DNA from 2 places in the Methylibium sp. T29-B genome. Region 1 is predicted to be linked to the other one. Evidence: riboswitches for the same ligand, from Rfam matches in the RefSeq annotation. Region 1 holds a riboswitch; the other holds the start of a gene.
What was found. A riboswitch is a leader RNA that binds a small molecule or an ion and turns the genes downstream of it on or off. The one in region 1 is predicted to bind S-adenosylhomocysteine.
Positions count from the first base shown of each region.

Region 2: linked by a shared signal. The riboswitch ahead of metH (methionine synthase) and the one ahead of ahcY (adenosylhomocysteinase) in region 1 are both predicted to bind S-adenosylhomocysteine.

Region 1 covers NZ_AZSN01000092.1:4,237-12,182, forward strand. The annotation lists partial or broken gene Y694_RS26525 (FAD-dependent monooxygenase) at 1-558, opposite strand, end outside; gene Y694_RS14305 (peptide chain release factor 3) at 641-2,284, opposite strand; gene Y694_RS14310 (LysR substrate-binding domain-containing protein) at 2,450-3,247, opposite strand; gene Y694_RS14315 (VOC family protein) at 3,464-3,937, shown strand; gene Y694_RS14320 (glutathione S-transferase family protein) at 3,934-4,527, shown strand; S-adenosyl-L-homocysteine riboswitch at 4,595-4,672, shown strand; gene ahcY (adenosylhomocysteinase) at 4,744-6,177, shown strand; gene Y694_RS14330 (TlyA family RNA methyltransferase) at 6,275-7,057, shown strand; gene metF (methylenetetrahydrofolate reductase [NAD(P)H]) at 7,054-7,914, shown strand; gene Y694_RS14340 (polyphosphate kinase 2 family protein) at 7,931-7,946, opposite strand, start outside.
Region 2 covers NZ_AZSN01000062.1:14,126-22,071, forward strand. The annotation lists gene Y694_RS11625 (YifB family Mg chelatase-like AAA ATPase) at 76-1,593, shown strand; gene Y694_RS11630 (glycine zipper 2TM domain-containing protein) at 1,625-2,203, opposite strand; gene metH (methionine synthase) at 2,309-5,038, opposite strand; S-adenosyl-L-homocysteine riboswitch at 5,144-5,244, opposite strand; gene Y694_RS22575 (hypothetical protein) at 5,350-5,889, shown strand; gene Y694_RS11645 (homocysteine S-methyltransferase family protein) at 5,929-7,002, opposite strand; partial or broken gene Y694_RS11650 (ATP-binding protein) at 7,312-7,946, opposite strand, start outside.

The DNA.
Region 1 (7,946 bases):
GGCGTTCTCGTAGGTGCCGCCGGAGAACGGCAGGCCGAGCTGCTCGCGCACCGGGCTGCGGGCGCCGTCGCAGCCGACCAGCCAGTCGCAGTGCAGCGTCTCGCTGCGGCCGTCGGCGTGGCGCAGCGTGGCGACGGCACCGGTCGCGTCTTCGTTGCGCAGGTCGGCGAGCGAGGTCTGCCACTCCACGTCGCGGCCCGCGGCGCGCAGGGTCTGGTAGAGCAGCGCCTCGTTGCGGCTCTGCTCGAGGATCAGCAGGTAGGGAAACGGCGTCACCGCCTGGCCGATGTCGCCGAGCGGAATGCGCTGCACGCGCCGGCGCCCGACATAGATATTGCCCGCGAAGGTGGCCCGGCCCTGCGCCACGGCCTCGGCGGCGATGCCCATCGCGTCGAACAGCTCCAGCGTGCGGGCCTGCACGCCGAGGGCGCGCGATTCGCGGGTCGGGCCGGCCTTGCCGTCGACGATGCGGAACTCGACCCCGTGACGGGCCAGCTGGCAGGCGAGCATCAGGCCCGTGGGGCCTGCCCCGACGATGAGCACCGGCGTGTGGGACATGGCGCAGCCCTCCGTGCGCGCATCTTGCAACGAGGCAGCCCGGGCCGTCCAGCCCGCGCGCGCCGCCGCCGCGGACGGCCGCTCAGGCGGCCTGCTGCAGCGCCAGGCCGGCGTGCTCGCGCAGCGGGTGGAACACCACCTTGGGATGGCGGTCCTGCGTGAGGCGCAGGTCGTAGGGCGAGGTCATCAGGTAGGCCAGCGTGTCGGCCGCGTCGAGTGCGAGCTTGCTGGCGGCCTCGTCGGTGAACTTGCGCATCGCCGCGTCGTCGTCGCAGGTCACCCAGCGCGCGCCGTGGAAGCGGCTGCCGGTGAGGCGCACATCCACGCTGTACTCGGCCTTCAGGCGGTGCTGCACCACCTCGAACTGCAGCTGGCCGACCGCGCCCAGCAGCATCGAGCCGCCGACCGTGGGCCGGAACACCTGGATCGCGCCCTCCTCGCCGAGCTGCAGCAGGCCCTGCTGCAGCTGCTTGCTCTTCATCGGGTTGGCCAGCTCGACGGTCTGGAACAGCTCGGGCGCGAAGAACGGCAGGCCGGTGTAGGTGCCGAAACTCGCCGGCGCCTCGCTGTCGGTGATGGTGTCGCCGAGCTGCACGCCACCGTGGGTGGTGAAGCCGATGATGTCGCCCGCGTAGGCCTCCTCGACCGCCTCGCGCCGCTGCGACAGGAACGTGACCACCGAGGTGGGCCTCAGCTCCTTGGCGGTGCGCTGCACGCGCAGCTTCATGCCCGAGGTGTAGCGCCCGGAGTTGACGCGCACGAAGGCGATGCGGTCGCGGTGCGACGGGTCCATGTTGGCCTGTACCTTGAATACCACGCCGGAGAACCCGGCCGACTGCGGCGGCACCTCGTGCTCGCTGCCGTCGGCCCGCGTCACGTGGCGCGAGGCCGGCGGCGGCGCCAGGTCGACCAGCGCGTCCAGCACCTCCTGCACGCCGAAGTTGTTGACGCCGGAACCGAAGAACACCGGCGTCTGCTTCGCTGCCACGAAGGCCGCCTCGTCGAAGGCCGGTGCGGCGGCGGTCAGCAGTTCGATGTTCTGCTCGGCCAGCGCATAGTCGTGCCCGAAGCGGGCGCGCAGCGTGTCGGCCTGCGACAGCGGCACCACCTCGTCGCCCTCGTCGCTGCGCTTGTCGGCCCCGGCCTTGAAGAGACGCATCTGCTGCTTGCGCAGGTCGACGATGCCGCCGAAGGCCTTGCCCTGGCCTACCGGCCAGGTCATCGGCACGCAGGGCATGCCGAGCTCCTGCTCGATCTCGTCGAGCAGCTCCAGCGGCTCCTTGCCTTCGCGGTCCATCTTGTTGACGAAGGTGAGGATGGGCGTGTCGCGCTGGCGGCAGACCTCGATCAGCCGCCGGGTCTGCGGCTCGACACCGTTGGCCGCGTCGATCACCATCAGCGCGGCATCCACCGCGGTCAGCACGCGGTAGGTGTCTTCGGAGAAGTCCTTGTGGCCCGGGGTGTCGAGCAGGTTGATCACGCAGTCGCGGTAGAGCATCTGCATCACCGAGCTGGCGACCGAGATGCCGCGCTGCTTCTCGATCTCCATCCAGTCGGAGGTGGCATGGCGGCTGGCCTTGCGTGCCTTCACCGAGCCGGCGATATGGATCGCGCCCGAGAACAGCAGCAGCTTCTCGGTCAGCGTGGTCTTGCCGGCATCGGGGTGGGAAATGATCGCGAAGGTGCGCCTGCGCTGGACTTCATCGGCGATCTGAACGTTCGACATCACTTTCCCAATCTCGGCAGGTGCGCGGCCACGACCGCAGGGTCCCGGCGGCGCTGCGCGCGGCGGGCCGTGGCCTCTTTCCAGCACCGGGGTCCGCCCGGCGCGAGGCGCGATTTTAGGTGGAGGGCCTTGTCGCGCCCTGGGAGGGCTTGCGCCGGGGTCGGCTCAGGACGGGTCGGGGATCGCCGCCGCGAGGCGCGGCGCGGCCCAGTCGATGAACTGGCGCACCCGCGGCGACAGCAGGCGCGCGTGCGGGTAGACGAGCTGGATCGGCAGGTCGGGCGGCTCGAAGGCCGGCAGCAGGCGCAGCAGCCGCCCGTCGGCCAGCTCGTCGGCGACCTGATAGTGCAGCAACCGGGCGATGCCGAGGCCCTGCGTGCAGGCCAGGCTGGCGGCCCGCACCTGGTTGGCCACCAGCCGGGCCGAGACGGTCTGCGTGAGCGGCGCGCCCCGGTCCTGGAAGTGCCAGTGGCGCCCGTGCGGCGCGAAGGCGATGCAGGCCAGCCCGCGCAGCGCCGACGGGTGCGCGACCGGCCCGGCCTCGCGCAGGTAGGCGGGGCTAGCGCAGACCACCAGTCGCGTGCGGCCCAACGGCACCGCGACCATCGAGGAGTCGGGCAGGCGGCCGATGCGCAGCGCGAGGTCCAGGCCCTCGTCCAGCAGGTCGGCCACGCGGTCGGCCAGCGTCAGCTCGATGCGCATCGCGGGATGGGCGGCGAGGAAGGCGTTCACCAGCGGGGCGACGTGGCGCCGCCCGAACTCGACCGGCGCGGTCAGCCGCAGCAGGCCGCCGGGGCTGTGGCGGCGCGCGTCGAAGCCGTGCTCGACCGCGTCGAACTCGGCCAGGATGCGGCGGCTCCAGGCCAGGAACTCCGCGCCCTCGTCGGTCAGCGCCAGGCGCCGCGTGTTGCGGTTCAGCAGGCGCACGCCGAGGTGCCGCTCCAGCGCCGCCAGCGCGCGCACGACCGCCGCCGCGGGCGACTGGCCCGCGCCTCGGCGGCGGCGCTCAGGCTGCCGGCCTCGACGATGCGCACGAAGGTCGCCATGGCTTCAGCCGGTCCATCGCCCGCCTTTCGTCTGTGCGCCGGGCGCAATGGTGTTGTCAGCGCGACGGCATTGGCGCGGCACGGTCGGCTGCCGACACTGACGCTCATCGCCCGCCCCTCGCCGTCCGCCCCGATGAGCCTCGCCGCCGCCGTCTCCCCGCCCCGCGCCGCACCGGCCGAAGCGTCGCACGCGCCGGTCCGCCTCGTCGCTTACGACCACGTCGGCATCCGCGTCAGCGACCGCCGACGCGCGCTGGCCTTCTACGAAGCGCTGGGCTTCGTCGAGCGCGCCCGCTTCCCGGGCCACGAGGCCAACGAGATGGAGAGCGCCGACGGCGTGCGCATCAACCTGATCTTCAACGCGGCGCGCCGGCCGGGCGCACGCAACGCGCTGCTCGACGAGCCGGTCAAGCTGCCCGGCATCACCCACCCGGCCTTCGTGGTCGACGACCTGGCCGCGCTGCAGGACTGGCTGCAGCGGCAGGGCATCGCGATCACCGAAGGGCCGCGGCGGCTCGGCCCCCGCCGGATCGCGCTGTTCATCCGCGACCCGGACGGCAACGTCCTCGAATTCGACCAACTGATCCCCCAAGGAGACACGGCATGAAGCTCTACGACCTGGAACTGTCCGGCAACTGCTACAAGGTGCGGCTGTTCGCGGCGCTGGCGGGCATCGACCTGGAGATCGTGCCGGTCGACTTCCTCGGCGGCGCGCACAAGCGGCCGCCGCTGACCGACCTCAACCCCTGGGGCGAGCTGCCGATTCTGGTCGATGGCGAGCGGGTGCTGCGCGACTCGCAGGCGATCCTGGTGCACCTGGCGGGCAGCTACGGCGGCGCCGCCTGGTGGCCGGCCGAGGCGCCGCTGCAGGCCGAGATCGTGCAGTGGCTGTCGACCGCGGCCAACGAGATCCAGAACGGCCCCGCGTCGGCGCGGCTGGTCGACCGCTTCGGCTACACGCTCGACAAGGCCGACACGCTGGCCCGGGCGGCCCGCATCCTGCCGCTGCTCGATGCCCACCTGGCCGACCACGCCTGGCTGGCGATCGGCCGACCGACCATCGCCGACTGCGCGATGTACCCGTACGTCGCGCTGGCGCCGGAGGGCGGGATCGACCTCGCGCCGTACCGGCACATCGCGCGCTGGATCGAGCGCGTCCGCGCCCTGCCGGGCTACCGGGCGATGCCGGGCACCTGAGCACGGCGGCCGGCCCGAGACCCTGCCGCGAACCGGGGATGGCGGGCAGACCGGCTAGAATCCGCCCACTTTCGAGGAGCGTTGCAACTCCCGCCCGGGAGCCAGGCTCGAAAGTCATCCCCCGATGCAACGGCGCTCACCCGCAGGCCCCCGCCGCCGGTGAGCACACCCTCTCCTGCGGCGTCCTGCGGTTTCCTGAATCACGGAGACCCGTCCATGAGCGCCGTCCTCAAGCCCACCCCCACCCACGATCACCACGTTGCCGACCTGTCGCTCGCCGACTGGGGTCGCAAGGAAATCAAGATCGCCGAGACCGAGATGCCCGGCCTGATGGCGATCCGCCAGGAATTCGCCGCAAGCCAGCCTCTGAAGGGTGCGCGCATCACCGGCTCGTTGCACATGACGATCCAGACCGCGGTGCTGGTGGAAACGCTGCAGGCGCTGGGCGCGCAGGTGCGCTGGGCCTCGTGCAACATCTTCTCCACGCAGGACCACGCCGCCGCCGCGCTGGTGGCGGCCGGCACGCCGGTGTTCGCCTACAAGGGCGAGACGCTCACGGACTACTGGGACTACACCCACCGCATCTTCGACTTCGGCGCCAAGGGAACGGACGGCGAAGGCCCAAACATGATCCTCGACGACGGCGGCGACGCGACGCTGCTGATGCACCTGGGCCAGAAGGCCGAGAAGGACCCGTCGGTGATTTCCAAGCCCACCAGCGAAGAGGAGACCTGCCTGTTCGCCGCGATCAAGGCCAAGCTGGCGCAGGACCCGACCTGGTACACGCGCAAGAGCGCCCAGATCATCGGCGTGACCGAGGAAACCACCACCGGCGTGCACCGCCTGAACGAGATGAGCGCGAAGGGCACGCTGCTGTTCCGCGCAATCAACGTCAACGACTCGGTGACCAAGAGCAAGTTCGACAACCTGTACGGCTGCCGCGAGTCGCTGGTCGACAGCATCAAGCGCGCGACCGACGTGATGATCGCCGGCAAGGTCGCCTGCGTGGCCGGCTACGGCGACGTGGGCAAGGGCTCGGCGCAGGCGCTGCGCGCGCTGAGCGCCCAGGTGTGGGTGACCGAGATCGACCCGATCAACGCACTGCAGGCCGCGATGGAAGGCTACAAGGTCGTGACGATGGAGTACGCCGCCGACAAGGCCGACATCTTCGTCAGCGCCACCGGCAACAAGAACGTGATCCGCTACGAGCACATGGCGGCGATGAAGGACGAGGCCATCGTCTGCAACATCGGCCACTTCGATAACGAGATCGACGTCGCCTCGCTCGAGAAGCTGAAGTGGGACGAGATCAAGCCGCAGGTCGACCACGTCGTCTTCCCGGACGGCAAGAAGATCACGCTGCTGGCCAAGGGCCGCCTCGTGAACCTGGGCTGCGCCACCGGACACCCGAGCTTCGTGATGAGCTCGTCGTTCGCCAACCAGACCATCGCGCAGATCGAGCTCTTCACGAAGAGCGCCGACTACCAGGCCGGCAAGGTCTACGTGCTGCCCAAGCACCTGGACGAGAAGGTGGCGCGCCTGCACCTGAAGAAGGTCGGCGCGATGCTGACCGAGCTGACTGACGAGCAGGCTGCGTACATCGGTGTCAGCAAGTCCGGTCCGTACAAGGCCGACACCTATCGGTATTGACACCCACCCCCGTTGCGGCTGCGCCGCTCCCCCTCGAAAGGGGCGACGCTGGCGGGCCGGCGGAGCCGGACCCGCGGCGTCCACTCGGTTCTATCTCATGCCAAGAGTTGATCAGTTGATTGTCCAGCGTGGGCTTGCGCCGACGCGTTCGGCGGCGCAGCGGTTGATCGACCGTGGCGCGGTCGAGCGGCGCGCGGCGGTCGACTGGGTGCGGCTGCGCAAATCCGGCGAGGACCTGCCGGAGGCCACCGAGCTGCGCATCACCGACGACGCCGAACTGCGCTGGGTGTCGCGCGCCGGGCTCAAGCTCGACGGCGCGCTGGCGCAGTGCGGCCTGGCGGTGACCGGCGTGACCGCGCTCGACGTCGGCCAGAGCACCGGCGGCTTCACCGAGGTGCTGCTGGCGCACGGCGCGGCGCACGTGGTGGGCGTCGATGTCGGTCGCGGCCAGCTGCATCCCTCGCTGCGCGGGCATGCGCAGGTCACCGTCCTCGAAGGCATCAACGCCCGCGGCCTGACGCGCGAGGCGCTGGGCACGGCCATGCCGGCCGGCGGCTTCGGCCTGGTCGTCGCCGACCTGAGCTTCATCCCGCTGACCACCGTGCTGCCGGCACTGGTGCCGCTGCTCGCGGCCGACGGCCACCTGCTCGCGCTGGTCAAGCCGCAGTTCGAGCTGCAGCCCAAGGACATCGGCAAGGGCGGCCTGGTGAAGAGCGCCGCCTCCTACGCCGAGGTGCAGCGCAAGCTGCGGGCCACCTGCGGCGAACTGGGCCTGGACGTGACGGCGTGGCTGGACAGCGTGGTCGCCGGCGGCGACGGGAACCGCGAATTTTTCATCTGTGCCGTGCCTGCGGGCCGGCGGCTGGAGTCAGACACATGAGCGACACACCTTCCCTGAAGCTGCCGGTGCCGGTGAGCTTCGAGTTCTTCCCGCCCAACACCGAGGCCGGCAGCGAGAAGCTGAAGACCGTGGTGCGCGAGCTGGGCAGCGCGGCCCCCGAGTTCTTCAGCGTGACCTACGGTGCCGGCGGCTCGACGCGGGACCGCACGCTGTCGACGGTGCGCGACATCGCCGCACTGGGTTTCGAGGCGGCGCCGCACCTGTCGTGCGTCGGCTCGACGCGCGCCGGCATCGCCGAGATCCTGGCCTCCTACCGCGCGCAGAACATCCGGCGCCTGGTCGCGCTGCGCGGCGACCTGCCGAGCGGCACCGCGACGGCCGGCGAGTTCCGCTACGCGAACGAGCTGATCGCCTTCGTGCGCGAGACCCAGGGCACCGACCTGCGCATCGAGGTGGCCGCCTACCCCGAGTACCACCCGCAGCAGCGCTACGCGCGGCGCGACCTGCAGCACTTCGCCAACAAGATGAAGGCCGGCGCCGACGCGGCGATCACGCAGTTCTTCTACAACCCCGACGCCTACTTCCATTTCCTCGACGAGGTGCGCGCGCTGGGTGTCGACGCGCCGATCGTGCCGGGCATCATGCCGTTCCACAACTACGCGCGCATCGCGCAGTTCGCGATGCGCGACGGCATCGAGATCCCGCGCTGGGTGGCCCTGAAGATGGAGGGCTACATGGACGACGCCGCGTCGATCCGCGCCTTCGGCATCGAGGTGGTGTCGCGGCTGTGCGAGCGGCTGATCGCCGGCGGTGCCCCGGCCATCCACTTCTACACGCTCAACCAGTCGGCGCTGACGCTGGAGGTCTGCCGCCGGCTCGCGTCGGCGCGCGGCTGAAACGCGCGCGGCGCGCTCAGACCACGCGCACT
Region 2 (7,946 bases), on a different contig from region 1:
CGGTGCCAAAGTGCGAGCCAACCACCCTTCGGTGGGCTCGTGGTGGCGGAGGCGCGATGCCATGATCGATCGGACATGTCGCTCGCCGTTGTCCACAGCCGTGCTCTCGATGGGCTCGATGCCCCCGAAGTCACCGTCGAGGTGCATCTGGCGAACGGTCTGCCGAGTTTCACGCTCGTCGGTCTGGCCGACACCGAAGTCAAGGAGGCGCGTGAGCGAGTCCGTGCCGCACTGCTGAACAGCGGCCTGGCGTTTCCCCACAACCAGCGCATCACGGTCAATCTGGCGCCAGCCGATCTGCCCAAGGAGTCGGGCCGCTTCGACCTGCCGATCGCGCTGGGCATCCTGGCCGCCAGCGGCCAGATCGATGCGGGGCGACTGGCCGATCTGGAGTTCGCCGGAGAGTTGTCGCTCGCCGGCGACCTGCGGCCGGTACGGGGTGCGCTGGCGATGGCGCTGGCCGCGCGACATGAGGGCCGGGAACGCCCGCTGGTGCTGCCGGACCCGAGTGCGCGCGAGGCCGCCTTGATCGAAGGACTGCAGGTGCGCTCCGCCAAGCACTTGCTCGACGTGGTCAGTGCGCTGCTGCCCGGCGACGCAGCGCAGCCCCTGTCGGCGGCCACGCCCTGGCCGCGTCCGCCGACGGCACCCCGGTGGGGCGAGTTGCGCGACGTGAAGGGGCAAGCCGCCGCCAAGCGCGCGCTCGAGGTTGCCGCGGCGGGCCAGCACAGCGTGCTGCTGGTCGGTCCACCAGGGGCCGGCAAGTCGATGCTGGCGCAGCGCTTCGCCGGCCTGCTGCCACCGCTGAGCGACGAACAGGCGCTGGAGTCCGCGGCCGTGCTGAGCCTGGTGGGACGCTTCGACGCCGGTCGCTGGCGCGAGCGCGTGCTGCGTGCCCCGCACCACAGTGCTTCCGCGGTCGCGCTGGTCGGCGGCGGATCACCACCGCGGCCGGGCGAGATTTCGCTGGCCCATCACGGCGTGCTGTTCCTCGACGAGTGGCCGGAGTTTCCTCGCGCCGCGCTGGAGGCCCTGCGTGAGCCCTTGGAAACGGGTCGCATCACGATCTCGCGCGCGGCGCGCCAGGCCGAATTCCCCGCGCGCTTCCAGTTGATCGCGGCGATGAACCCCTGCCCTTGCGGCCACGCCGGCTCCACATTGAGAACCTGCCGCTGCTCCAGCGACATGGTGGCTCGTTACCAGGGCCGCATCAGCGGCCCGCTGCTCGACCGCATCGACCTGCAGGTGGAGGTGCCGGCGGTCGGCCCCGAGGCGCTGTCGGCCCTTCCCGACGGAGACCCGAGCGAGGCCGTCGCCGAACGTGCCGCACGAGCGCGCGAACGGCAGCACCGGCGCCAGGGTTGCAGCAACGCATTCCTCGACAGCAACGGCATCGACACACACGTGGCGATCGAGCCCGGTGCGGCGCAGTTCATGCAGGCCACGTCCTTGCGACTCGGTTGGTCGGCCCGCGGCCAGCACCGCCTGTTGCGGGTGGCGCGCACCATCGCCGACCTGGCCGGTGCCGAGCACATCGGTGTCGGCCACGTGGCCGAGGCGATCCAGTACCGCCGCGTGCTGGCGGCAGGCTGAACGAACGGGCCCTTTGACTCGACGCGCGCGCTCAGGCGGCGCGCAGCGTCGTTCCGTCGACCTTGACCCGCGCACCGACCGCCGGCGCCTGCGACTGCTGCAGCGTGCGCAGGCTGCCGTCGTCCATGCGCACGCGCACGCTGTAGACCGTCTTCGCCTTCACGTTCTTCTCGATCTCGTGACCGGCCACGCCACCGCCCACCGCACCGAGCACCGTCATCGCGGTACGACCGTTGCCGCCGCCGAACTGGTTGCCGACCACGCCACCGAGCACGCCGCCGGCGACCGCGCCAACGCCGCTGGCCTCGCCCTTGACCTTCACCGCCTGCACCGACTCGACCACGCCGCACTGCGCGCAGGCCGCCGCTGCCGGTGACGCATGGCCAGCCGGCTGGCCGGCGGTCACGCCGCGCGAGGGCTTGGGCGCGGGCGACACGATCTCTTCAACGGGCGCGACCGCCGCCGCGGCAGATGCCGGCTGCGCGCGCTGCTGCAGGGCCAGCGCACTGGCGACTCCGGCAATGGTCAGCGCGACCGCGCCACCGGCCAGCCACATCCAGCGCGGCAGGCCGCCGGCAGTTTTGTCAGATGTTCGGGATGCTGCTTCCATGATCGATCGTCCTCCTTCGGGCGACCGATTGGACACGAGCCACCGCGCCGCGTTGCAGCGGCGAATGCATCAGATGTAAGGCGCCGTTAAACAGCGCCTTACGCGTTACATCAGCGGGGCGAGGGCGCGCTCTGCCTGCGCCAGTTCCTGCTGCGTCCGGCCCGCCCAGTCGCGCAACTGGTCCTCTCCAATCTTGCCGACATTGAAGTAGGCCGCAGCGGGGTGGGCGAGGTAGAAGCCGCTGACGCTGGCGGCCGGCGTCATCGCGAGGCTCTCGGTCAGCGTCATGCCGATCTCCTCGCACTGCAGCGCGCGGAACATGTCGCGCTTGACGGTGTGGTCGGGGCAGGCCGGATAGCCAGGTGCGGGGCGGATGCCGCGGTACTGCTCGGCGATCAGCTGTTCGGTGCTGAGCGCCTCATCGGCCGCGTAGCCCCAGAAATCGGTGCGTACGCGCTGGTGCATGCGCTCGGCAAAGGCCTCGGCCAGCCGGTCGGCCAGCGCCTTCAGCATGATCGCGGAGTAGTCGTCATGGTCGGCCAGAAAGGCCGCCTCCTTCTTGTCGACGCCATGGCCGGCGGTCACCGCGAACAGGCCGACGTGGTCGGCCAGCCCGCTCGACTTCGGGGCGACGAAATCGGCCAGGCAGCGGTTCGGCCGCTTCACGCCGTCGACCACCGGCCGCTCGGTCTGCATGCGCAGACCGTGCCACGTCATCAGCACCTCGCGGCGCGTCTCGTCGGTGTAGATCTCGATGTCGTCGTCGTTCACCGTGTTGGCCGGGTACAGGCCGATCACGCCGTGCGCCTGCAGCCAGCGGCCCTCGATCAGCCGCTGCAGCATGCGCTTGCCGTCGCTCATCACGCGTTGCGCCTCGGCGCCGACCACCTCGTCGCGCAGGATCTGCGGGAAGGCGCCCGCCAGGTCCCAGGTCTGGAAGAACGGGCCCCAGTCGATCTGCTGCGCGAGCTCGGCCAGGTCGTAGTTCCTGAACACGCGGCGGCCGACGAACTTCGGTTGCGGCGGCGCGTAGCCGCGCCAGTCGATCGGCGTCTTGTTGGCCCGTGCCGCGGCCAGCGAGACCATCGGCGTGGCTTTCTTGTTTGCGTGCTGCAGGCGCACCTTGTCGTAGTCGACCTTCAGTTCCTCGATGTACTTCGCGGCCCGCTCGTCGCTCAGCAGCTCGCTGCACACGCCCACGCTGCGCGAGGCGTCAGGCACGTAGACCACCGGGCCTTCGTACTTGGGGGCGATCTTGACCGCGGTGTGGACCCGGCTGCAGGTGGCCCCGCCGATCAGCAGCGGGATCTTCTTCACGCGGAAGTAGTCGTCGCGCTGCATCTCGGCAGCCACGTGCTGCATTTCCTCGAGGCTGGGCGTGATCAGGCCCGACAGGCCGATGATGTCGGCGCCCTCGACCTTGGCCTTCGCGAGGATGTCCTGGCACGCGACCATCACGCCCATGTTGACGACCTCGAAGTTGTTGCACTGGAGCACCACGGTGACGATGTTCTTGCCGATGTCGTGCACGTCGCCCTTCACCGTCGCGATCACCACCTTGCCCTTGGCCTTGGCCTCGCCGCCGGCATCGATCAGCGCCTTCTTCTCCTCCTCGATATAGGGCAGCAGGTGCGCCACCGCCTGCTTCATCACGCGCGCGCTCTTCACCACCTGCGGCAGGAACATCTTGCCCTGGCCGAAGAGGTCGCCGACCACATTCATGCCGGCCATCAGCGGCCCCTCGATCACGTGCAGCGGCCGCCCGCCGTCGGCCCGGATCGCCTGCCAGGCCTCCTCGGTGTCGACGACGATGAAGTCGGTGATGCCGTGGATCAGCGCATGCGACAGCCGCTCGTTCACGGTGCCGGCGCGCCACGCGAGGCGGGTGCTGTCGTCCTTGGCCGCGCCCTTGGCGCGCTCGGCGATCTCGATCAGCCGCTCGCCCGGCGACAGCTGCGCCTCGCCCGGCTTGTAGGCCGGCTTGCGGTTCAGCACCACGTCCTCGACGCGCTCGCGCAGCTCGGCGTCCAGGTCGTCATACACGCCCACCATGCCGGCGTTGACGATGCCCATGTCCATGCCGGCCTGGATCGCGTGGTACAGGAAGACCGTGTGGATGGCCTCGCGCACCGGCTCGTTGCCGCGGAAGCTGAAGCTCACGTTGGACACGCCGCCCGACACCTTGGCGCCCGGCAGGTGCTGCTTGATCCAGCGCGTGGCCTCGATGAAATCGACCGCGTAGTTGTCGTGCTCCTCGATGCCGGTCGCAATGGCAAAGATGTTGGGGTCGAAGATGATGTCCTCGGGCGCGAATCCCACCTCGTCGACGAGGATGCGGTAGGCCCGCTCGCAGATCTCGATCTTGCGCGCGAAGGTATCCGCCTGGCCCTGCTCGTCGAACGCCATCACCACGGCGGCGGCGCCGTAGCGGCGCACCAGCTTCGCCTGGTGGCGGAAGGCGTCCTCGCCTTCCTTCATCGAGATCGAGTTGACGATGCCCTTGCCCTGGATGCACTTCAGCCCGGCCTCGATCACCTCCCACTTCGAGCTGTCGATCATGATCGGCACGCGCGCGATCTCGGGCTCGGAGGCGATGAGCTTCAGGAAGCGCTCCATCGCGGCCTTGCTGTCGAGCATGGCCTCGTCCATGTTGATGTCGATCACCTGCGCGCCGTTCTCGACCTGCTGGCGCGCCACGGCCAGCGCCTCCTCGAACTGCCCGCCGAGGATCATCCGCGCGAAGGCCTTGGAGCCGGTGACGTTGGTGCGTTCGCCGATGTTGACGAACAGCGAGCGCTCGCCGATGGCCACCGGCTCCAGGCCGGACAGGCGCATCGGCGGCACGTTCGAGAAATCAGGAGCAGCAGCTGTCGACATGGCAGTTCACCGAAAGACGCGCCGCGCCGGTGCTGCGGCCCACCCGCAGCCCGCCGGTCGGCGGAGGGGTGAGCGCCGTTGCAGGGCAGCCCTCGCGGTGCCGCCGGCCCGAGCCTGGCGGTCGTCCCAAAGCCTGGGCAACCGTCGCAACGCTCCTCGAGCACCGACGATTTTACGCGCGCCCGCGTTTACAAAGCCTCACCCAATACCCCTCCGCAGTCCGGCCGTCCCCCTTGTGCGGCACGCAGGGCCCGGGTGCAATGCCCGGCATGACACGCTTCTCTCTCTTCTCTCCTTCCTACACGGCCGGGTTGCTTTGCCTGGCATTCGCCCTGGCCGGGTGCGCCAGCCGCCCGGGAGCCCCCGGCACCCCCGGCTCCGGCAGCTCGGGCTTCGGCGGCCTGTTCGGCTCCGGCCTGTCACCGGCGCTGGAGGCCCAGCGCCTGCGCCTCAGGGACGCGCTCAAGGGCACGCCGGTCGTCGTCGACAGCACCGGCGACCACCGCCTGCGTGTCGAGGTGCCGACCAAGCATGCCTTCGACCCGCAGCGCACCGCCGTCAAGCCGGCACTGGCCGCAGTGCTCGACCAGTTCGCGACCGGCTTCAAGCCGCACGCGGCGACCACTGAACTGCAGATCGGCGCCCCGGCCGACGACAAGGTCTCGGGCCGGATCGTCCAGGACCGCGCCGCCAGCGTGCGCGACTACCTCGTGGGCCGCGGCGTGCCGATCTCGCGCATCGTGGGCCTGGGCCGGGCCGAAGGCGCCGGACTGGAACTGCTGGTCAGCGACCGCCCGGCCGGCAAGTGATGCAGCCGATGTGCGCGAAGGCCCGGCGGCCGCGCGCCGTCAGGCCGTCTGCAGATCGCCGTCGGCCTCTTCGCTCAACTCGCTGATCCAGCGCTCCTGCCGTGCGCGCGGCCGGTAGGCGCTGACGCGCCGGGCGATCTCGGCGATGTGATCCGGGGTGGTGCCGCAGCAACCGCCGGCGATGTTCAGGAAGCCGGCCCGCGCGAACTCCTCGACCAGGCCGCCGGTGATCGCCGGGGTCTCGTCGAAGCCGGTGTCGCTCATCGGATTGGGCAGGCCGGCGTTCGGGTAGCAGGAGATGAAGGTGTCGGGCGCGGCCTTGCACAGCTCCTCGATGTAGGGCCGCATCAGCGTCGCGCCGAGCGCGCAGTTCAGCCCCACGGCCACCGGATGCGCGTGGCGCACCGAATGCCAGAAGGCGCTGACGGTCTGGCCGCTGAGGATGCGGCCCGACGCATCGGTGACGGTGCCGGAGATGATGACCGGCAGGCGTTCGCCGGTGTTCTCGAACAGCTCGTCGATCGCGAAGATCGCCGCCTTGGCGTTCAGCGTATCGAAGATGGTCTCGACCAGGAAGAGGTCGGCGCCGCCCTCGAGCAGCCCCTCGCCCTGCTCGTAGTACGCGGCCCGCAGCTCGTCGAAGCTGACGTTGCGCGCCGCCGGGTCGTTGACATCGGGGCTGATGCTCGCGGTGCGCGGCGTCGGGCCGAAGGCGCCGGCCACGAAGCGCGGCTTGTCCGGCGTGCTGAACTTGTCGCAGGCGGCGCGCGCGAGCTGGGCCGCCACCACGTTCATCTCGCGTGCCAGCGGCGCCAGGCCGTAGTCTTCCTGGGCGATCGTGGTCGCGCCGAAGGTGTTGGTCTCGATCAGGTCGGCGCCGGCCGCGAGGTAGCCCTCGTGGATCTCGGTGATGACATCGGGCCGCGTGAACTGCAGCAGCTCGTTGTTGCCCTTCAGGTCCTTGCCGTGGTCCTTGAAGCGCTCGCCGCGGTAGTCGGCCTCGCCGAGCTTGTAGCGCTGGATCATCGTGCCCATCGCGCCGTCGAGGATCAGGATGCGCTGCTTCAGCAGCTCGGGCAACTGGGCGGCACGGGTATAGGGCAGGGCACTCATGCCCCGATTGTAGGAAGGCCGACCGATGCACCTACTGACGAAGCTAGGGCCTGCTAACGCTACCGGAGGGCTCGCGTGACCCAGGAAACGGACGCCATCAAGGCGCACAGCGCAGCCGGGGTCGGCCCCCGGCGAGCATGGGCAACGCCGAGGGCGCCCGTTTCCTGGGATCACCCTTCGGGCCCGAGCTGCGCAGGCCGCAGGGCGGCGTTGCTCAGTTGTTGCGTGCAACAGCACGCCGCCTCCCTCGCGCCTACCCCTGCGGCCTACGCAGCTCGGGCGCAAGCCCTCCGGTAGCGTTAGCAGGCCCTAGCGCACGAAGCCGATGCTGCGGCGCTCGCGCACGCCCGGCTTCACGCGGTGCTCGGCCTCCAGCTGCGAAAGGAAACCGTCGGGCTCGAACACGTCGCCCAGCAGCTCGACCTGCCGCTGCACCGCCGCGAAGTCCCCCGGCGTCAGCACGTCCAGCGCGGCCAACCGGGTGCGCTGCTCCGCGGTCAGCGCGGCGGCATCGCCGCCCAGCGCCTCGGCGACGAACATGCGCTCGCGCTGCGGCGCTTCCAGCGGCTTGAAGCGGATCTTGAACGAGAAGCGCCGCAGCGCCGCCTCGTCGAGCTCGTCGAACAGGTTGGTGGTGCACACGAACACGCCGCCGAAGCGCTCCATGCCCTGCAGCATCTCGTTGACCTCGGTCACCTCGTAGTTGCGCTCGGCACGCTGGCGGCTGCGCAGGTAGCTGTCGGCCTCGTCGAGCAGCAGCACCGCGCCCTCGCGCTGCGCCTCGTCGAACATGCGCGCGAGGTTCTGTTCGGTCTCGCCGACGTACTTGCTCACCAGGTCCGAGGCGCGCTTCGCCACGAGCGGACGCTGCAGCGCGTGGGCGATGTGCTCGGCCAGCGCCGTCTTGCCGGTGCCCGGCGGGCCGTAGAGGCACAGCGTGCCGC